Linked DNA regions of Tsuneonella mangrovi. The protein of the gene in region 1 binds, or shares a complex with, the protein of each later gene. Links are inferred from orthologs where the notes say so. Each region holds a gene or a part of one and is shown in the gene's direction. Other genes may lie near its edges. The genes, in order: accB and accD.

What was found.
Region 2: the proteins of accB (region 1) and accD are in contact, whole or in part, in a solved structure (PDB 8UXZ), measured with the Escherichia coli proteins. The link is inferred for Tsuneonella mangrovi from one-to-one orthologs.

Annotation. Positions count from the first base shown.
Region 1 is NZ_CP022889.1:2,618,426-2,631,352, reverse strand. The notes cover bases 259-3,170. They hold accB (acetyl-CoA carboxylase biotin carboxyl carrier protein), read left to right. Parts: upstream 259-1,421; coding sequence 1,422-1,919; downstream 1,920-3,170. Other genes in these bases: accC (acetyl-CoA carboxylase biotin carboxylase subunit), read left to right, coding at 1,936-3,170; CJO11_RS12810 (type II 3-dehydroquinate dehydratase), read left to right, coding at 891-1,325; CJO11_RS12815 (GIY-YIG nuclease family protein), read right to left, coding at 458-742; truA (tRNA pseudouridine(38-40) synthase TruA), read left to right, coding at 259-314. In the rest of the region: more of truA, read left to right, coding at 1-258; more of accC, read left to right, coding at 3,171-3,282; CJO11_RS12795 (hypothetical protein), read left to right, coding at 3,357-3,602; CJO11_RS12790 (Lrp/AsnC family transcriptional regulator), read right to left, coding at 3,642-4,106; CJO11_RS12785 (histidine kinase dimerization/phospho-acceptor domain-containing protein), read left to right, coding at 4,360-6,042; CJO11_RS12780 (polysaccharide deacetylase family protein), read left to right, coding at 6,071-7,090; CJO11_RS12765 (MBL fold metallo-hydrolase), read right to left, coding at 7,388-8,326; CJO11_RS12760 (peroxiredoxin), read left to right, coding at 8,416-9,075; CJO11_RS12755 (ArsR/SmtB family transcription factor), read left to right, coding at 9,068-9,445; thioredoxin TrxC, read right to left, coding at 9,458-9,898; CJO11_RS12745 (efflux RND transporter permease subunit), read right to left, coding at 9,895-12,927. UniProt on the Escherichia coli protein: This protein is a component of the acetyl coenzyme A carboxylase complex; first, biotin carboxylase catalyzes the carboxylation of the carrier protein and then the transcarboxylase transfers the carboxyl group to form malonyl-CoA.
Region 2 is NZ_CP022889.1:573,381-579,014, forward strand. The notes cover bases 2,645-5,634. They hold accD (acetyl-CoA carboxylase, carboxyltransferase subunit beta), read left to right. Parts: upstream 2,645-3,710; coding sequence 3,711-4,559; downstream 4,560-5,634. Other genes in these bases: trpB (tryptophan synthase subunit beta), read left to right, coding at 2,645-2,744; CJO11_RS02760 (hypothetical protein), read left to right, coding at 2,786-2,926; trpA (tryptophan synthase subunit alpha), read left to right, coding at 2,923-3,714; CJO11_RS02775 (bifunctional folylpolyglutamate synthase/dihydrofolate synthase), read left to right, coding at 4,570-5,634. Also shown: pyrF (orotidine-5'-phosphate decarboxylase), read left to right, coding at 1-365; CJO11_RS02745 (GNAT family N-acetyltransferase), read left to right, coding at 383-889; CJO11_RS02750 (phosphoribosylanthranilate isomerase), read left to right, coding at 904-1,539; more of trpB, read left to right, coding at 1,536-2,644.

The DNA of each region.
Region 1 (12,927 bases):
ATGCTGCACAGGCGCTCGTCGGCCAGCACGATTTCACGACTTTCCGTTCGGTCCAGTGCCAGGCGAAAAGCCCGGTCAAGACGCTCGACCGGCTCACCGTGCGGCGCGAAGGCGAGCAGGTGATCGTCGAGGCCGCCGCGCGCAGCTTCCTCCACCACCAGGTCCGCTCGATGGTCGGTTGCCTCGTGCTGGTCGGGCTCGGCCGGTGGAAAGTCGAACGCGTGGCCGAAGCGCTCGCAGCCAAGAACCGGCAAGCCCTCGGCCTCAACGCCCCGCCGCACGGGCTCTACTTCATGGCGGCGCGCTATCCGTAAGGATTGAGAATCGCGGGGCCGTCACCTGGTTTGGGAGGTCTGATGTTGGTCCTAAAGAGATTTTTGGTCGAATGTCTGGAATGGGGTGGAAAGCGGACGCTAGCCCCACCCGTCATCCCAGCGAAAGCTGGGATCGCTGTCCGTTAGAGCAGATGCCCGAAGAGATCACCCCAGCCCGGATTGGCTTTTTCGATGAGTTCGATCTTCCATGCTCGCTTCCACGCCTTCATGGCCTTTTCCCGGCTGATCGCCTCAACGATGTTGGTGTGGGATTCGGCGCAGACCAGTCGATCCAGCCCATAACGGCGGCAGAAAGCAGACCCCTTACCTGTCCGATGCTGCATTACGCGGGCAGGCAAATCTGCCGTCACGCCGATATAGAGCACCCCGCCGCGTCTGTTTGTCATAATGTAAACCCAGCCACCCATTCCAGCCAGCTAGCACGGGGACGATAGTGATCCCAGCTTTCGCTGGGATGACGGACGTTAGCAGCACAAAGTCCGCAATCGGGCCGTAAGCTGACCGTCAGCTGCCCAGCCACTTCCCCCATCCCGCCCTTCCCGCTAATCCCGCCGTATGACCGACACTGTCTATGTCCTCAACGGGCCCAACCTCAACCTGCTCGGGCTGCGCGAGCCGGAAATCTATGGTTCCGATACGTTCGACGATATCGCCGGGATGCTCGAGGACCGGGCGCGCGAGCTGGGGCTGGAGGTCGACGTGCGCCAGTCCAACCACGAAGGGCACCTGGTCGACTGGCTGCATGAAGCGCAGGCAGAAGGCGCGAAGGCAGTGCTGCTCAACGCCGGGGCCTATACCCACACCTCGATCGCACTGCTCGATGCGATCCGATCGATCAAGACCCCGGTGATCGAGGTCCACCTGTCGGATCCGGCGACGCGCGAGAAATTCCGGCATATTTCCTATGTCGGAATGGCGGCAGTCGATGAGGTGAAGGGTCTCGGCGCGCGGAGCTATATCGTCGCTCTCGAGAAGGCAGCCGCGCTCTAGAGGGGCCTGCCCCACTCTGGCCGCAATCGACGGCCACCCCTTGCCAGCCCGCGCGCTTGCGAATAGGCGGGCGGCGGACGCAACAAGAGGCACACAATGGCCGAAACCAAGGGCTCGCCTTCGCGTACGCGGGGCATGAACGTCGATACCAAGCTGGTGCGCGAGCTGGCAGAGCTGCTCGCCGAGACCGGACTCACCGAAATCGAAGTCGAAGACGGCGACCGCAAGGTGCGTGTGGCGCGCGGCGGCGTGGCGGCTATGGCTGCCCCTGTCGCAATGCCGGCACCGGCAGCGGCTCCCGCCCCGGCGACTACCGCTCCCGCCGCGCCCGAACCGGCTGCGGCGGCACCGGCCGAAGTGGTTGGCGCGCTCAAGTCGCCGATGGTCGGCACGGTCTATCTCTCGGCCGAACCGGGCGCCGCACCGTTCGTGACGGTCGGTGACAGCGTTAAGCAAGGCGATACCGTGCTGATCGTCGAAGCGATGAAAGTGATGAATCCGATCACCGCCGACAAGGCCGGCACGATCCAGGCGATCCTGGTCGAGAACGCGCAGCCGGTCGAATTCGACCAGCCGCTCGTCGTCATCGGCTGAGGGGCCAGGCGCTCACATGGCTATTTCGCGTATCCTGATTGCCAATCGCGGCGAAATTGCGCTGCGCATCCACCGCGCGGCGCACGAAATGGGGATCGAGACGGTCGCGGTCCATTCCACCGCCGATGCCGATGCGATGCACGTGCGGCTGGCAGACCACGCGGTGTGCATCGGCCCGCCGCCCGCCGCCGACAGCTATCTCAACGTCGCGGCGATCATATCAGCTGCGGAAATCTCCGATGCCGATGCGGTCCACCCGGGCTACGGTTTCCTGTCCGAAAACGCCAAGTTCGCCGAAATCGTCGAGGCGCACGGGCTCAAGTGGATCGGACCCAAGCCCGAACACATCCGCACGATGGGCGACAAGGTGGAAGCCAAGCGCACCGCTGGCGCGCTGGGCCTGCCGCTCGTGCCTGGCAGCGATGGCGCTGTATCTGATGTCGAGGAAGCGAAGAAAATCGCCGCCGAAATCGGCTATCCGGTGATCATCAAGGCTGCCAGCGGTGGCGGTGGCCGAGGGATGAAGGTATGCGAGAGCGAGGATACGCTCGAAACGCTGATGAAGCAGGCGGGCAGCGAGGCCAAGGCCGCGTTCGGCGATGCCACGGTCTATATCGAAAAGTACCTTGGCAACCCGCGCCACATCGAATTCCAGGTGTTCGGCGACGGCGAAGGCAACGCGATTCATCTGGGCGAGCGCGACTGTTCGCTCCAGCGCCGCCACCAGAAGGTGCTCGAGGAAGCCCCCTCCCCCGTCATCACACCCGAAGAGCGCGCGCGGATGGGGGGCATCTGCGCCAAGGCGATGGCCGACATGGGTTATCGCGGGGCAGGCACGATCGAGTTCCTGTGGGAAGACGGCGGGTTCTACTTCATCGAAATGAACACCCGCCTGCAGGTGGAACACCCGGTGACCGAAGCGATCACCGGGGTCGACCTGGTGCGCGAGCAGATCCGCGTCGCCGACGGCAAGCCGCTGTCGGTCGAACAGGACGAACTGCGCTTCACCGGCCACGCGATCGAGTGCCGGATCAACGCCGAAGACCCGTTCACCTTCGCCCCTAGCCCCGGCCTGGTGGATTACTACCATGCCCCGGGCGGGATGCATGTGCGCGTCGATTCAGGGCTTTACGCAGGCTACCGCATACCTCCCTATTACGATTCGATGATCGCCAAGCTGATCGTTTACGGCCGCACGCGCGAAGGGTGCATCATGCGCCTCAAGCGCGCGCTGGAGGAGATGGTGGTACAAGGGGTGAAGACCTCGATTCCTTTGCACCAGGAACTGCTCCGGCAGCCTGATGTGTTGAGCGGCGACTATTCGATCAAGTGGCTCGAAGAGTGGCTCAAGGAGCGGGGTTGATCGGTTAAGGGGTACCCCTGACGCTCCAATTGCACTCTTGTCATACTCGGCGCACAATTCCCCGCTTGAGGGGGATGCGAATCATGGAAAACCACGGAGCGCTGGTCGGCTGGACGCACCAGGACCTCGGCAACAGGGTGCTGCTGTGCGTCGAAAGCGTGCGGACACCCGAAGACGCGAAGAACCACTCGCCCGACGTCACCCGCGTCCTGATGACCAAGAAGCAGGCAGCAGTGCTCGGCGATTTCCTGCTCGGATTGTCCGGCGAGAGCCGACCCGATCGCGGAGATCGCGGAATGCTGAAGCGGCTATTCGGCTGATTTGGGGATCGCTTCGGCCGCGGATTCCCGCGCGATTACCTATTCCAGCGGCACGCCCGGTTCGTGCTTCGCCGTGCGGATCGTCAGCGAAGTTTTGACGCTTTCCACGTTGGGCGCGGGCGTCAGCTTGCTGGTGAGGAATTCCTGGAAGCTCTGCAGGTCGCGGCTGACGACCTTGAGGATGAAGTCGATTTCGCCGTTGAGCATGTGCACTTCACGCACTTCGGGCAAGTCGCGCATCGCGGCCTCGAATTCGCGCAGTGAATTTTCTGCCTGGCTCTTGAGGCTGACCATCGCGAACACCGTGATCGCAAAACCCAGCTTCGACGCGTCGAGATCGGCGTGATACCCGCGGATGACCCCGTCTTCCTCCAGCGCGCGCACTCGGCGCAGGCATGGCGGAGCAGTCAGGCCGACGCGGGTAGCGAGCTCGACATTGGTCACCCGCCCTTCGCTCTGCAGTTCGGAGAGCAATTTGCGGTCGATATCGTCCAGGTTGGCCATTGCCGTGCCCCCGCAGGAAACCCTATCCAGCTTTGCGGCCTGCACCCAGCAAAGCAACGATTGCCGCGCAGAATCGCCCTTGCGGCTAATATTATTGTTTCTGCCAGCAATTGTCCCGCTTTGCAACGCAGCCCGCACTGCCGATTCCGCAGGTTCGTGGGCCTGTTAGAAGCACCCGTGCGAAGGCGCGCGAGCGCCGCCGCCGATTCAGCGCAGGGCCCGTGGGCCCATTTGGAGAGTTTTAAGCAAGCCGATGCAGATCGACGACCGCCTTGCCACCGTGTTGCGCCACCGCGCCGCGGGCGAGCGTGCGGCGCGAACACAGTATCGCCAGCTGCTCGACTTGCTCGGCGCGCGTCGCACGACCGGAGACGAGAGCCTGCTGGCCGCCGCCTGGCTGCGGCTGGCGGCACTCGGTGAAACGATCGCAGTGTCCGACCGCGCGACGATGATCCGCGAACCGGGCCTGCGCTTCCGCAATCCCGAACTGGTGATGCACCTGGCCGACGACGAGCCGGAGATTGCCGCTGCCGCGCTCGGCGTGGCCCAACTTTCAGCAGACGACTGGGAGGCGGTGATCCCCCGCCTTCCGGTTCGTGCCCGCGGCTTCCTGCGCCTGCGCCGCGATTTGCCCGCGCCGACGATGGAGCTGCTCGAACGGCTCGGGGTGCGCGACCGTGGCCTGCCGAGCCCCGACCTGCCGGTCGAACCCGAGGTCGAACTCGATCATGGCCCCGCGCGCCCGATCGCAGCGAACGACCTAATCGACGAACGTGCTGCGGAACCCGAAGCAGAGGCAGAGGACAGCGAGATCGGCGCACTGGTCCGCCGCATCGAGAGCTTCCGCAAGAGCCGCCCGACCCGCCAGCCGAGCGGGGACTCGCCGCGCTTGCCGCTCGGCGATCGGAGCGAACCGATCCGCGCCCCGCTCGCCGGATTCGCCTTCACCACCGATGCCGAAGGGCGGATCGATTGGGCGGAAGCCGGTGTTGCGCCGATGGTCGTCGGGGCGACCCTGCCGCCGGCACGCGACGCCGCCCGCCGAGATCGCCAACCGCTGCGCCACTTCGCGCTGAGCTGGGACGGCGCGCCGCAAGTCGCGGGCCAATGGATCGTCGATGCGACGCCGCGATTCACCGATCCGGGCGGCCATTTCTACGGTTACGCGGGGCGCTTCCGCCGCCCGCCCGAAACACCGACGGTATCGCACCCTCGACAGGGAGATCGCAGCGCGGACCTGATGCGCCAGCTCCTCCACGAGCTGAAGACCCCGGTCAATGCGATCCAGGGATTTGCCGAAGTGATCCAGCAACAGCTGTTCGGGCCGACTCCGCACGAATACCGCGCGCTGGCGGCAGCGATTGCCGGCGATGCCGCACGGATGCTTGCCGGGTTCGACGAACTCGACCGGCTGGCCAAACTCGAGAGCGGTGCGCTTGCGCTCGAAGATGGTGAGAGCGACTTCGCGGCGATCCTCTCGCGCCTCGCCGCGCAGCTGCAGGAAGTGCTGAGGGCCCGCAACGCAGGCTTCGTGCTGACCCTGCCCGAAACCGGCGGCGTGAAGGTGCCGATTGCACCCACCGAGGCAGAAGCGCTCGCATGGCGGCTGCTGGCGACACTCACCGGATCGATCGGCGCAGGCGAACAGATCGCGCTGTCGCTCGAATGCTCCAACGGCACCGCCACGCTCGATTGCGCCCTGCCCGCAGCACTTGCCGCGCGCGACGACGTGTTCGCCGACGGGACCCGGGCATCGGGCGCAGTCAGCGCCGGTATGTTCGGTGTCGGCTTTGCGTTGCGTTTGGCGCGGGCCGAAGCGCGCGCGGCTGGTGGCGATCTTGTGAGCGAGCGCGGCCAGCTACTGCTCCGGCTCCCGTGCTTGACCAAGACCAAGCCCGCCCCTAGCGACATTGCCGACGAAGCGGTGTCCGGCTGAAGGGCAATCGCGGCAGCGGGGCCAGCGCTTGAGCGAGCGTCCGATCACACAACCGCCCGGCGCAGGGCGCAAAGCCGATCTCGGCAAGGACTTCGGCCAACGCTCGCTGCTGACGGTCGATACGGAGGAAGAATTCGACTGGAACGGCCCGTTCACGCGCGATCGGCACGGTGTCGAACATGTCCCGCATATCGCCCGGTTCCAGCAGATGTGCGAAGCGATGGGCGTGGTCCCCACCTACCTCGTCGACTGGCCGATCGTGCAAGCACCGGCAGCGATTGAGCTGCTCGGCGGAGCGGTAAAGGCCGGGAAGGCTGAAGTCGGCATCCAGCTGCACCCGTGGGTCAACCCGCCGTTCGAAGAAGAGGTCAACGAGCGCAATTCATATGTCGGCAACCTGCCGCCCGCGCTCGAACGCGACAAGTTCCTGCGCCTGCGCGACGCGATTGCCGAGAACTTCGGTACTCAGCCGCTGATCTACCGCGCGGGCCGCTATGGCCTCGGCCCCGAAACCGCGCGGCTGATGCGCGATGCGGGGGTGTCGGTCGACAGCTCGGTGCGCGCCAACTTTGACTATCGCGGCGGGTACGGGCCGAACTACGCCGATCACCCGCTGGTCCCTTACTGGGTCGAAGGTGGAGAGCGAGACCTGCTCGAGCTGCCGCTGACGACGGTTTACTGGGGCCTGCTGCGGCGACAAGGGCGGTTGCTCAACCCGCTGTTAGACCGAATCCCGCGCGGACGCGGCGTGTTCTCGCGGCTCGGGCTGCTCGAGCGGATTGCTCTGACGCCCGAAGGGGTGACCGCCGAAGAGGCGCTGCGCGGGATCGACATGGCGCTCGACGACGGGCTGCCGTTGCTGGTGCTGAGCTTCCATTCGCCCTCGCTCGCGGTCGGCCACACCCCCTACGTGCGGAGCGAAGCCGACCTTGAACGATTCTACGACTGGTTCGAGCGGATCTACACCTACCTGGAGATGCGCGCGGTCGCACCGACGACCGTCGCCGAGATTGCCGCAGCGGCGGGCCTCAGAGACGCTTGCCAGTAGCACCCGCGCAGGCTACCGCGCGCGCTCCGGCACCGGCGAAGGGCCTGTAGCTCAGCGGTTAGAGCTGGCCGCTCATAACGGCTAGGTCGCGGGTTCGAATCCTGCCGGGCCCACCATCGGGCCGGACGGCACACGGTCGGGGAGTAGCGCAGTCTGGTAGCGCGCCTGCTTTGGGAGCAGGATGTCGCAGGTTCGAATCCTGTCTCCCCGACCAATCCGCCGTGGTTTGCAACCCATTTCTCAATCTGCCGGGACTCCGATCTATCGACGGAGCGCCGGATAGCGCGGCTACGGCGTTCAGGCGCCTGTGAGCGGGATCTTGAGGTAGCGCGTGCCGTTGTCTTCCGGCTCCGGGAAATGCCCCGCACGCATATTGACCTGGATCGAAGGCAGGATCAGTCGCGGCATCCCCAATCCCTTGTCGCGCGTCTCGCGCATCTCGACAAAATCGTCCTCGCTCACTCCGTCGGCCGCGTGGACATTGCCCTTGCGCTCCCCTGCGACGGTAGTCTCCCACGCATAGTGGTCGCGGCCGGGTGCCTTGTAGTCGTGGCAGAGAAACAGCCGGCTCTCGCCGGGAAGCGACAACAGACGCCGGATCGAACGATAGAGCTCGCGCGCATCGCCGCCCGGGAAATCCGCCCGCGCGGTGCCATAATCGGGCATGAACATCGTGTCGCCGGTGAACACTGCATCGCCGATCACATATGCGACATCCGCCGGGGTATGGCCGGGGACGTGCAGCACCACCGCCTCGAGCTCGCCGATACGGAAGGTGTCGCCATCACCAAACAGCCGGTCGAACTGCGATCCATCGCGCGCAAATGCTTGGCCCTCGTTGAAAGTGACGCCGAAGGTGCGCTGGACCTCGGTGATGTCCTGGCCGATCGCAATCGTGCCGCCGAGCTGGTCTTGCAGGTAAGGTGCAGCAGACAAGTGATCGGCATGGGCGTGCGTTTCGAGCAACCATGCGACAGTCAGGCCGTTTTCCCGCACATAGGCGATCACTTGATCAGCCGAAGCGTGGGAAACCGCGCCCGCCGCGGGATCGTAGTCGAGCACGGAGTCGATTATCGCCGCCGTGAAGGTCGCGGGATCGTGCACGACGTGGGTGGCAGTAAACGTCGCTTCGTCGAAGAAGGTTGCGACAACGGGTGCTGCCGCAGCGCCTGCAAGTGCGCTGCGGGTTACCTCGGAAGCCCGTTCGAGAGCAGTATCTCGAGCCTTGTCGGCCATCATCGCATTCCCATTCCTAATTAAAAATTGTAAGTAATAATGTATATGTCTTGCGTCAAGCGAACGGCTGGCTTAACCTGCGGACGATCATGAACGAATTTGCCAGCCAGACTACTCCTGCGCCACCCCTTCGGATCGGCGATGTCGTACCGCGCTTCACCGCGCGCAGCACGCAAGGTCCGATCGACCTTGGCGACTACGACGACCGGTGGGTCGTGCTGTTCGCCCACCCGGCCGATTTTACTCCGGTATGCACCAGTGAATTCGTCGCGCTTGCGAAGGCCCAGGCGGAGTTCGAGGCGCTTGGCTGCACCCTGATAGGGCTGTCGGTCGACAGCCTGTTTTCCCACTTGGCGTGGGTTCGCTCGATCTACGACATGACCGGATTCGAAGTGACTTTCCCGATCGTGGAAGACCCGACGGTCGAGATCGCCCGCGCCTACGGGATGGTCGGCGGCGATGCGGCCGATGCGACCGGCGTGAGAACAACCTACTTCATTTCCCCGGGCGGGGTCCTGCGGGCTTCGATCTGTTATCCTTCGAACGTCGGACGCTCGATTCCCGAAATGCTGCGATTGCTGAAAGCGCTGCAGCTGGCCGATCGCGACGACGCGCTGGTCCCGGCGGACTGGCAGCCCGGCGGCAATCTTTTGCAAGTGCCCGGTGAGACCACCGATGGTTTGTTCGCGAGTTCGACCGCGAGCGAATGGTTTTACAAGCCAGCAAAGCCGGGAAACGCCAATGGCTGAACCGATCGATCGCGATTTCGACGGCAGCGCCGAAGTGCTGCGCGCGGTGGCCCACCCGGTGCGCCTGCAGATCCTGTGTGCGATCAAGGACGAGCCGCACTCGGTCAGCGAAATCGAGGAAGCCACCGGGATCGCCCAGCCCGGGCTTTCGCAACAGCTGGCAATCCTGCGCAAGGCCTCGCTGGTGATTACCCGGCGCGACGGGAAGAAGATCTACTACCGGGTCGACCGCGACCAGATGCTCGGCGCGAGCGACCTGCTCGATGCGCTGGCCGGTACTGCGTTCGACGCCCACCGCGAGCGTCCGTCGGGACGCCCGGCGAGCAGCGGCAGCGCCGCGACTTTCGCCCGCATCCTCAGCCGGAACTGAAAGCGATTTCGGTCAACCGGCGGGCAGGGCCTGCCGGATCCACTGCACGATCACGTTTTGCGGCATCGCGCCCGCTTGCCGCGCGACCTCCCTGCCCCCGGAAAACACGGCCAGCGTCGGGATCGAGCGGATCGCATGCTGCGCCCCTGCCGCCTGTTCGGCCTCGGTATCGCATTTGACGCAGACCGCTTGCCCACCCAATTGCGCGGCCGCAGCGGCATAGGCAGGTGCCATCGCACGGCACGGCCCGCACCACGGAGCCCAGAAGTCGACCACGACCGGCACGTCCGACCGGGCGATCATCTTCGCCAGGACCGCTCCGCCGACCGACGGCGGATCGCGCGGCGTCAAGGCCGCCTTGCACTTTCCGCAAACCGGGCCTTCGCCCAGCCGCGTGGATGGCACGCGGTTTGCTGCACCACACGAAGGGCAAATCAGGATTTTCGCGCTCATTCGCTCGCCTCCTCGGGGAACAGCGTCAGCGGGCGGCCATCGTCGCGCAGGACGACGTAGATCGCCGGGATCACCAGCACCGTCAGGATGGTCGAACTGGCAAGGCCGAACAATAGCGAGATCGCCAGCCCCTGGAAAATCGGGTCCGTCAGGATTACCGCCGCGCCGATCATCGCCGCCGCCGCGGTCAGCACGATCGGCTTGAAGCGGATCATGCCGGCTTCGAGCAGCGTGTCGCGCAGTGATTTCTCAGGCGTTCGCGCGTGGCGAATGAAATCGACCAGCAGGATCGAATTGCGCACGATAATCCCCGCAAGCGCAATGAAGCCGATCATGCTGGTAGCGGTGAACGGTGCCCCGAACAGCATATGGCCGAGCACGATCCCGACCAGTGTGAGCGGGATCGGCGTGAGGATCACCAGCGGGATCTTGAAGTTCTTGAACTGGCCGACGACCAGCACGTAGATCGCCAGCAGCGCGACCATGAACGCCGCGCCCATGTCGCGGAAAGTGACCCAGGTGATCTCCCATTCACCGTCCCACAGCAGCGTGGTGTGCTGCTCGTTGGTCGGCTGGCCATGCAAGCTGATTTCCGGCTTTTCCAGGCCGTGCTTCGTCCAGTCGAAATTGTCGATCGCCTTGTCGACCGCGAGCATTCCGTAAATCGGCGCTTCGTAGCGTCCGGCAAGGTCAGCCATGACCATCGTCGCGCCGCGCCCGTCTCGGCGATAGATCGACTCACCGCCCTTGGCGTTGGTCACGTCCACCACCTGGTCGAGGCGGATCAGTTGCGGTCCGCCCGGCCCCTGCATCGCCGCCACCGGGGTCGCGCCCAAGCCCTGGCTCCAGCTACGCTGTGACTGGTCTAGCCCGATCTGGATCGGCAGCGGCATCCGGCCCATCCCTTGCGGCGCGTATCCGACCGTCTGGTTGCCCATCAGCGCGCCGATGCTGTCATACACCTGCCGCTGCGACAGGCCGTAGTAGTCGAGCTTGCTGCGGTCGGGATTGATCCTGAGTTGGGGCACCGCCTGCCCGAAACTGTTGTCGACATCGACGATGAACGGGATCGACTTGAAAATCTTCTCGACTTGCAGCGCGGTCGCCCTGCGCACCGCTTCGTTGGGGCCATAGATTTCCGCCAGCAGCGTCGCCAGCACCGGTGGACCGGGCGGCGTTTCGACGACCTTGATCGAGGCACCCGGCGGCAGCGGGATCGCTTCGGCAAGCTTCTTGCGCAGCGCGACCGCGATCTCGTGGCTCGACTGCGACCGGTCGCCCTTGGGATAGAGCGTCACCATCAGATCACCCATCCACGGCTTGTCGCGCAGGAAATAGTGCCGCACCAGCCCGTTAAAATTGAACGGCGCGCTGGTCCCGGCATAGGCTTCGAGCGATTCAACCTCGGGGAAGCTACGGGTGACCGATCCCGCGCGCTCAAGCACGCCGCTGGTCGTCTCGAGGCTGGTCCCTTCGGGCATGTCGACCACGAGTTGGACTTCGGACTTGTTGTCGAACGGCAGCAGCTTCACCGTCACCGCCTTGAAGTAGAACATCGAGCACGCGACAAGCGTCGCCACCCCTACCCCGATCAGGAACCGGCGAGCGGTATTGCGGTCGCGGATGACCTTGGCAGCGACCCGCCCGTAGAGCGCGCCAATCTTGCCGCCATGCGAATCCTCGTGCTCGTGGCTCGAAAGCGCGGTGCGCGCAAAACGGATCATCAGCCACGGCGCGATGATCACCGCGACAAAGAAGCTGAACACCATCGCCGCGCTGGCGTTGATCGGTATCGGTGCCATGTAGGGGCCCATCAGGCCAGACACGAACAGCATCGGCACAAGCGCGGCGACCACCGTCAACGTAGCGATGATCGTCGGGTTCCCGACTTCGGCCACCGCTTCGATCGCCGCCTGCCTGCGGTCACGGCCATCATTCATCGCCCAGTGCCGCGCGATGTTCTCGATCATCACGATCGCATCGTCCACGAGGATGCCGATCGAGAAGATCAGCGCGAACAGGCTGACGCGGTTGATCGTGAAGCCCATCACGTTGCTGGCGAACATCGTCAGCAGGATCGTGGTGGGGATGACGATCGCGGTCACACCCGCTTCGCGCCAGCCGATGGCAAACCCGATCAGGATGACGATCGAGATCGTCGCCAGCGCGAGGTGGAACAGAAGCTCGTTGGCCTTCTCGTTCGCAGTCTCGCCGTAGTTGCGGGTGATGCTGACCTTCACGCTGCTCGGGATCAGCGGCCCTTCGAGCTCGTGGATCCGCTCAACCACTGCATCAGACACGTTGACCGCGTTCGAGCCGGTGCGCTTGGCGATCGCGAGGCTCACCGCCGGGGCGGAATTCCACGCGTCGTCCTTGCCGTCGCGCGCCCATTGCCACACGCGGTGCTGGTACTGCGTCTGCCCTTCGACGACTGTCGCCACGTCTTTCAGGTATACCGGCGCGCCGGTGATCGAGCGGACCTGCAGGTCGCCGACTTCTTTCGCGGTTTTGAGCGTTTGCCCCGCCATCACCGTAGCCGCTTCCCCATTCTCCCGCACGGTGCCGACAGGGAAGCTGCGATTGGCCTGGCTCGCCGCCTCGATCACGCTACCGAGCGGCACGCGGTTGGCGGCAAGTTTCGCCGGATCGGGAACGATGCGGATCGCTTGCTGCTGCCCGCCGACAATGAACGTCAGCCCGACATTTTCGACTTTGGCGACTTCGGTCTTCAACCGCTCGGCGAGTTCATAGAGCGCCTGGTCGTTCCACTTGCCCGGAGCGCCGGGCTTGGGGCTGAGCGTGAGCACCACGATCGGCACGTCGTTGATCCCGCGGACGGTCACTTGCGGTGGCGGTATGCCGACCGGAATCCGGTCGATATTGGCCTGGATCTTCTCCTGGACACGGGTCGAAGCATCGTCGGCATCGGAGCCGACCTTGAACCGCGCGGTGACCATCACGCCGTTGTCCTCGGCCTGGGTGTATACGTGTTCGACCCCGTCGATCGACTTGACGATCGTTTCCAGCGG
Region 2 (5,634 bases), 2.1 Mb from region 1 along the record:
ATAGCTGCAAGGTCGTCGGCGTTTCCATGCTCACCAGCCTCGACGAGCGCGATCTTGCCCAGACCGGGGTTTCCGGCTCTGCTCACGACCAGGTCATGCGGCTTGCGGAATTGGCCGAGAAGGCGGGGCTCGACGGGATCGTCTGCTCGGGCCACGAAGTGAAAGCGGTCCACAAGCAGTGGAAGAACGGGTTCTTCGTGGTTCCCGGCTTGCGACTGCCCGAGCATGCCAGCGGCGACCAGAAGCGCGTTGTCACCCCGCGAAAGGCGCGCGACGACGGGGCGAGCGTGCTGGTGGTCGGTCGCCCGATCAGCCGCGCGGACGATCCGGCTGCCGCTGCCCGGGCAATCGAATCCACGCTCTAGACCGAGCTTGCCTGCCGATGTCCGTTACCTTCCGGCCCGCCACTATTGACGACCTGTCCGCGCTCCACCCGGTGATCGAGCGAGCCTATCGCGGTGATACAGCGCGCCAGGGATGGACCCACGAGGCCGACCTGCTCGATGATACCCGCACCGACCGCGCAGAGCTGGAAGCAATCGTCAGCGACCCGGAACAGGTCTTGCTGATGGCCGAAGAGGACGGCGTGCCAATTGGTTCGGTCAATGTCGTGCGGCGAAGCGCCGAGGTCGCCTATCTTGGCCTGCTGTGCATCGAGCCGCTGCGCCAGGCAGGCGGGCTCGGCCGCCAGCTGATCGCTGCTGCCGAGGAATACGCACGCTCGACTTTCGGCTGCACGACGATGGAAATGACCGTGCTGGAACAGCGCACCGAGCTGATCGAATATTACCTGCGGCGCGGCTATCAACGAACCGGCGAACGGCGCGATTTCCCCGTCCCGCTCGATCCGCCCTATTTCATGGCAGTGCTGGCCAAATCATTGGTGTAAGGTATGGGGGCGCCATGTCTGAAACCATGATCAAGATTTGCGGGCTCAAGACGCCCGAAGCGATCGATGCCGCAGTAGACGCGGGCGCGACGCACGTCGGGCTCGTCCATTTCGAGCCAAGCCCCCGCCATGTCAGCCTCGAAGATGCCGCCAAACTGCGCCGCCGCGTACCGGCAGAGGTCAAGGTCGTGCTGCTGCTGGTCAATATGGACGTGATCCCCACCGGCCAGGCGCTCGACACGGTGCAGCCCGACGTGGTCCAGTTCCACGGCAACGAATCTTCGCAATGGGTCGGTCTGGTCAGGGACAGGACGCATTACGAGGTGTGGAAGGCGTGGGGCCTGCGCGACAGGCAGTCGCTGGTCGATATCGGCGATTTCGAGGGCAAGATCGACCGGGTGCTATACGATGCTCCGGCGAAGAAGCTACCAGGTGGCAACGGCTATCCGCTCGACTGGAACCTGCTTGCCGGGCATGAACACCGCATCCCGTGGGGCTTGGCGGGCGGCCTGACCCCCGACAATGTCGCCAAGGCGATCCGGATGACCGGCGCGCCGCTCGTCGATGCATCCTCCGGGCTCGAAAGCGCACCCGGCGTGAAGGACGTGGACAAGATCGCTGCCTTCTGCAAAGCGGCGCGCGAAGCATGAACACGCCCAATTCCTTCCGCACCCAGCCCGACGAGCGTGGGCATTTCGGCGATTTCGGCGGCCGCTACGTCGCCGAGACGCTGATGCCGCTGATCCTCGATCTGGAAAGGCATTACAATGCGGCCAAGACCGACCCGTCGTTCCACGCCGAATTCGAGGATTTGCTGGAGCACTACGTCGGCCGCCCCAGCCCGCTCTATTTCGCGCCGCGCCTGACCGAGGAATTGGGCGGAGCGCAAGTCTGGTTCAAGCGCGACGAGCTCAACCACACTGGAGCGCACAAGATCAACAACTGCATCGGCCAGATCCTGCTGGCGATGCGGATGGGCAAGACCAAAATCATCGCCGAAACCGGCGCTGGCCAGCACGGCGTCGCCACCGCCACCGTTTGCGCGCGGTTCGGGCTGCCGTGCACGATCTTCATGGGCAAGACCGATGTCGAGCGGCAAGCGCCCAACGTGTTCCGCATGAAGCTGCTCGGCGCGGAGGTGATCCCGGTCACCAGCGGCGCGGCGACGCTGAAGGATGCGATGAACGAGGCGCTGCGCCACTGGGTCGCGCACGTCGAGGACACGTTCTACATCATCGGCACCGCCGCCGGACCGCACCCCTACCCGGAGCTGGTGCGCGATTTCCAGAGCGTGATCGGCAAGGAAGCGCGCGAGCAGATGCTTGGCCGCACCGGCCGCTTGCCCGACCTGCTGGTCGCGGCGATAGGCGGCGGCAGCAACGCAATCGGCCTGTTCCATCCCTTCCTCGACGACCCGACCGTGAAAATGCTCGGCGTCGAGGCGGCGGGCCACGGGCTCGACAAGCAGCACGCAGCGAGCCTTGCGGGCGGGTTCCCCGGCGTGCTCCACGGTAACAAGACCTACCTGCTGCAGGACGAAGACGGGCAGATCGCCGAAGCGCACTCGATCAGCGCGGGGCTCGACTACCCCGGCATCGGCCCCGAGCACGCGTGGCTCAAGGAAACCGGCCGCGTCAACTATACCGCAGTGACCGACACCGAAGCGCTCGAAGCGTTCCAGCTGCTTTGCCGCACCGAAGGGATCATCCCCGCGCTCGAACCGAGCCACGCCATTGCAGCGGTCGCCAAGGTCGCCCCGACGATGGACAAGGACCAGATCATCCTCGCCAACCTGTGCGGGCGCGGCGACAAGGACATCTTCACCGTCGCCGATGCGCTGGGAGTGGAGATGTGACCTTTTCTCCCGGACGTGCGCTCGTATTCGCTTTGATCGGGTTGCCGATCGGCTTCATCCTGTCGGCCCTTCTGTTTGTCGCGCTGGAACGCGAAATCGCGGCTCCCGCGATTGCACCTTATGCGCTGGCGATTGCCGTTCTCGTGGGGATTGGCGCAGGATTGAGAAAGGCTGGGGAATGACCCGCCTCTCCTCCGCATTCGCAAAGGGGCGTCCCGCCCTCGTCTGCTTCCTCACTGCAGGAGACGGCGACACTGCCGCCAACCTCGATGCTCTGGTCGATGGCGGCGCGGACGTGATCGAGCTGGGAATGCCGTTCACCGATCCGATGGCCGACGGCCCGGCGATCCAGAAGGCCAACCTGCGCAGCCTGGGAGCGGGCACGACTACCCGCGACGTGCTGCTGGTCGCCAACGAATTCCGCGAACGGCACCCGAGCGTGCCGCTGGTGCTGATGGGCTATGCCAACCCGATGGTGCGGCGCGGCCCCGAATGGTTCGCCGCCGAGGCCAAGGGTTGCGGCGTCGACGGAGTGATCTGCGTCGATATTCCGCCCGAGGAGGACGATGCGCTCGGCCCCGCGCTGCGCACACAAGGCCTCGACCTAATCCGTTTGGCCACGCCGACCACCGACGATGCGCGCCTGCCCGCCGTGCTCGAAGGATCGAGCGGCTTCCTCTATTACGTCGCGGTCGCCGGGATTACCGGGATGCAACAGGCCGCGATCGAATCGATCCGCGACAACGTCACCCGCATCAAGCGCGCCACCAATATCCCCGTCGCCGTTGGATTTGGTGTGAGGACCCCCGAACAAGCTGCTCAAATCGCGCGCGTTGCCGATGGCGTCGTAGTTGGTTCGGCGCTGGTCGAACTTGTCGAAAAGCATGGTATCCATGCCCCCGAACACATTCGCGCGCTGACCGCATCGCTTGCCGAAGCGGTTCATTCCGCCGAGAAGGAGACCACATGAGCTGGCTCAACCGCGTCCGCAATTCGCTCCCCTTCGTCGCCAAGCGCGAAACGCCCGACAACCTGTGGATCAAATGCCCGAGCTGCCAGGAGATGCTGTTCGTCAAGGAGTTCGAGGAGAACCTCTCGGTCTGTCCGCGCTGCGGCCATCACGGACGGATCGATGCCGACACCCGGCTGGCGCAGCTGCTAGACCCCGGTTTCGACCTGCTCGAGCAACCGCAAGTCAAGGAAGACCCGCTCAAGTTCCGCGACACCAAGAAATACACCGACCGGCTGAAGCAGGCGCGCGCGAAGAGCCCGCATGCCGATGCGTTCAGCGTCGGGTCGGGCGCGATCGAGGGGCGCCCAGCTGTCGTCGGTGTGCAGGACTTCGGCTTCATGGGCGGCAGCATGGGAATGGCGGTGGGCACCGCGTTCTGCGCCGGTGCCGAGCGGGCGCTTACCCGCAAATGCGGCTACATCGTCGTCACTGCGGCGGGCGGCGCGCGGATGCAGGAAGGCATCCTCAGCCTGATGCAGATGCCCAAGGCCACGGTGATGACCCGGCGGCTGAAGGAAGCGGGCCTGCCCTACATCGTCGTGCTGACCGACCCGACCACCGGCGGGGTCACGGCCAGTTACGCCATGCTGGGCGACATCCACGTCGCCGAACCGGGAGCGCTGATCGGGTTCGCCGGGCAACGCGTGATCCAGGACACGATCCGCGAGCAGTTGCCCGAAGGCTTCCAGCGCGCCGAATACCTGCTGAAGCACGGCATGGTCGACATGGTCGTCCCTCGCGCCGAGCTGAAGGAACAGCTGGCGACCCTGCTCGATTACCTGAGCCCGGCCAAGGCCGCCTGAGGGCACACCCTTGAAGGACTTCGCGCGGTCCGACGATACGGCGGTCCAGGCGCAGCTCGACCGGCTGGCGGCGCTCAGCGTGCCGCACGGGCGGTTGGGGCTGGAGACCATCCGCGCACTGCTCGCACGCATCGACGATCCGCACCTAGCGTTGCCACCGGTGTTCCATGTCGCCGGGACCAACGGCAAGGGATCGACCTGCGCATTCCTGCGCGCGATGCTGGAGGCGCAGGGCTACACCGTCCATGCCACCACCAGCCCGCACCTGGTGCGCTACAACGAGCGTATCCGCATCGCGGGCGAGCTGATCTCGGACGAGGCGCTGGCCGCCTTGCTGGCCGAAGTGCTCGACCTTGGTGATGGCCTGAACCCCAGCTTCTTCGAAGTGACCATCGCTGCGGCGTTCCTTGCCTTTGCGCGCACGCCTGCCAACGCCTGTGTGGTCGAAGTCGGCCTCGGCGGGAGGTTCGATGCGACCAACGTGATCGAGAAGCCCGCGGTGTGCGGCATCGCGACGCTCGGGATCGATCACGAGCGGTTCCTGCTCGCTCCCGAGGACGGCACGCCCGCCGAACCGATCTCGCGGATCGCGTTCGAGAAGGCGGGGATCGCCAAGCCCGGTGTGCCTCTGGTGACGCTCGGCCCCTCGATGCGCGCTGCCGCAACGCTAATGGAAGTGGCCGAAGCGCGCGGTGCACCGCTGCTGATGGAAGGGGTCGACTGGCTGACGCACGTGGGCACCGATGGCTTCCATTTTATCGATGCGGAGACCCGGCTCGCCCTGCCATTTCCGACCATGCCCGGCCGCCACCAGGTGATAAACGCGGGGCTGGCAGTGGCGATGCTGCACTACCAAAACCACCTTGCGGTCTCACCCGAAGCGATGGCCGAAGGTATTCGCGCGGCGAACTGGCCCGCACGGCTCCAGCGCCTCTCCCCCGGCCCGCTCGTGGGCACGCGCGAAGTCTGGCTCGACGGCGGGCACAACCCGGACGCGGGGCAAATGCTCGGGAAGCAATTCGCGGGACATCGCGCGCACCTGATCATCGGGATGATCGAGGCCAAGGATCCCACG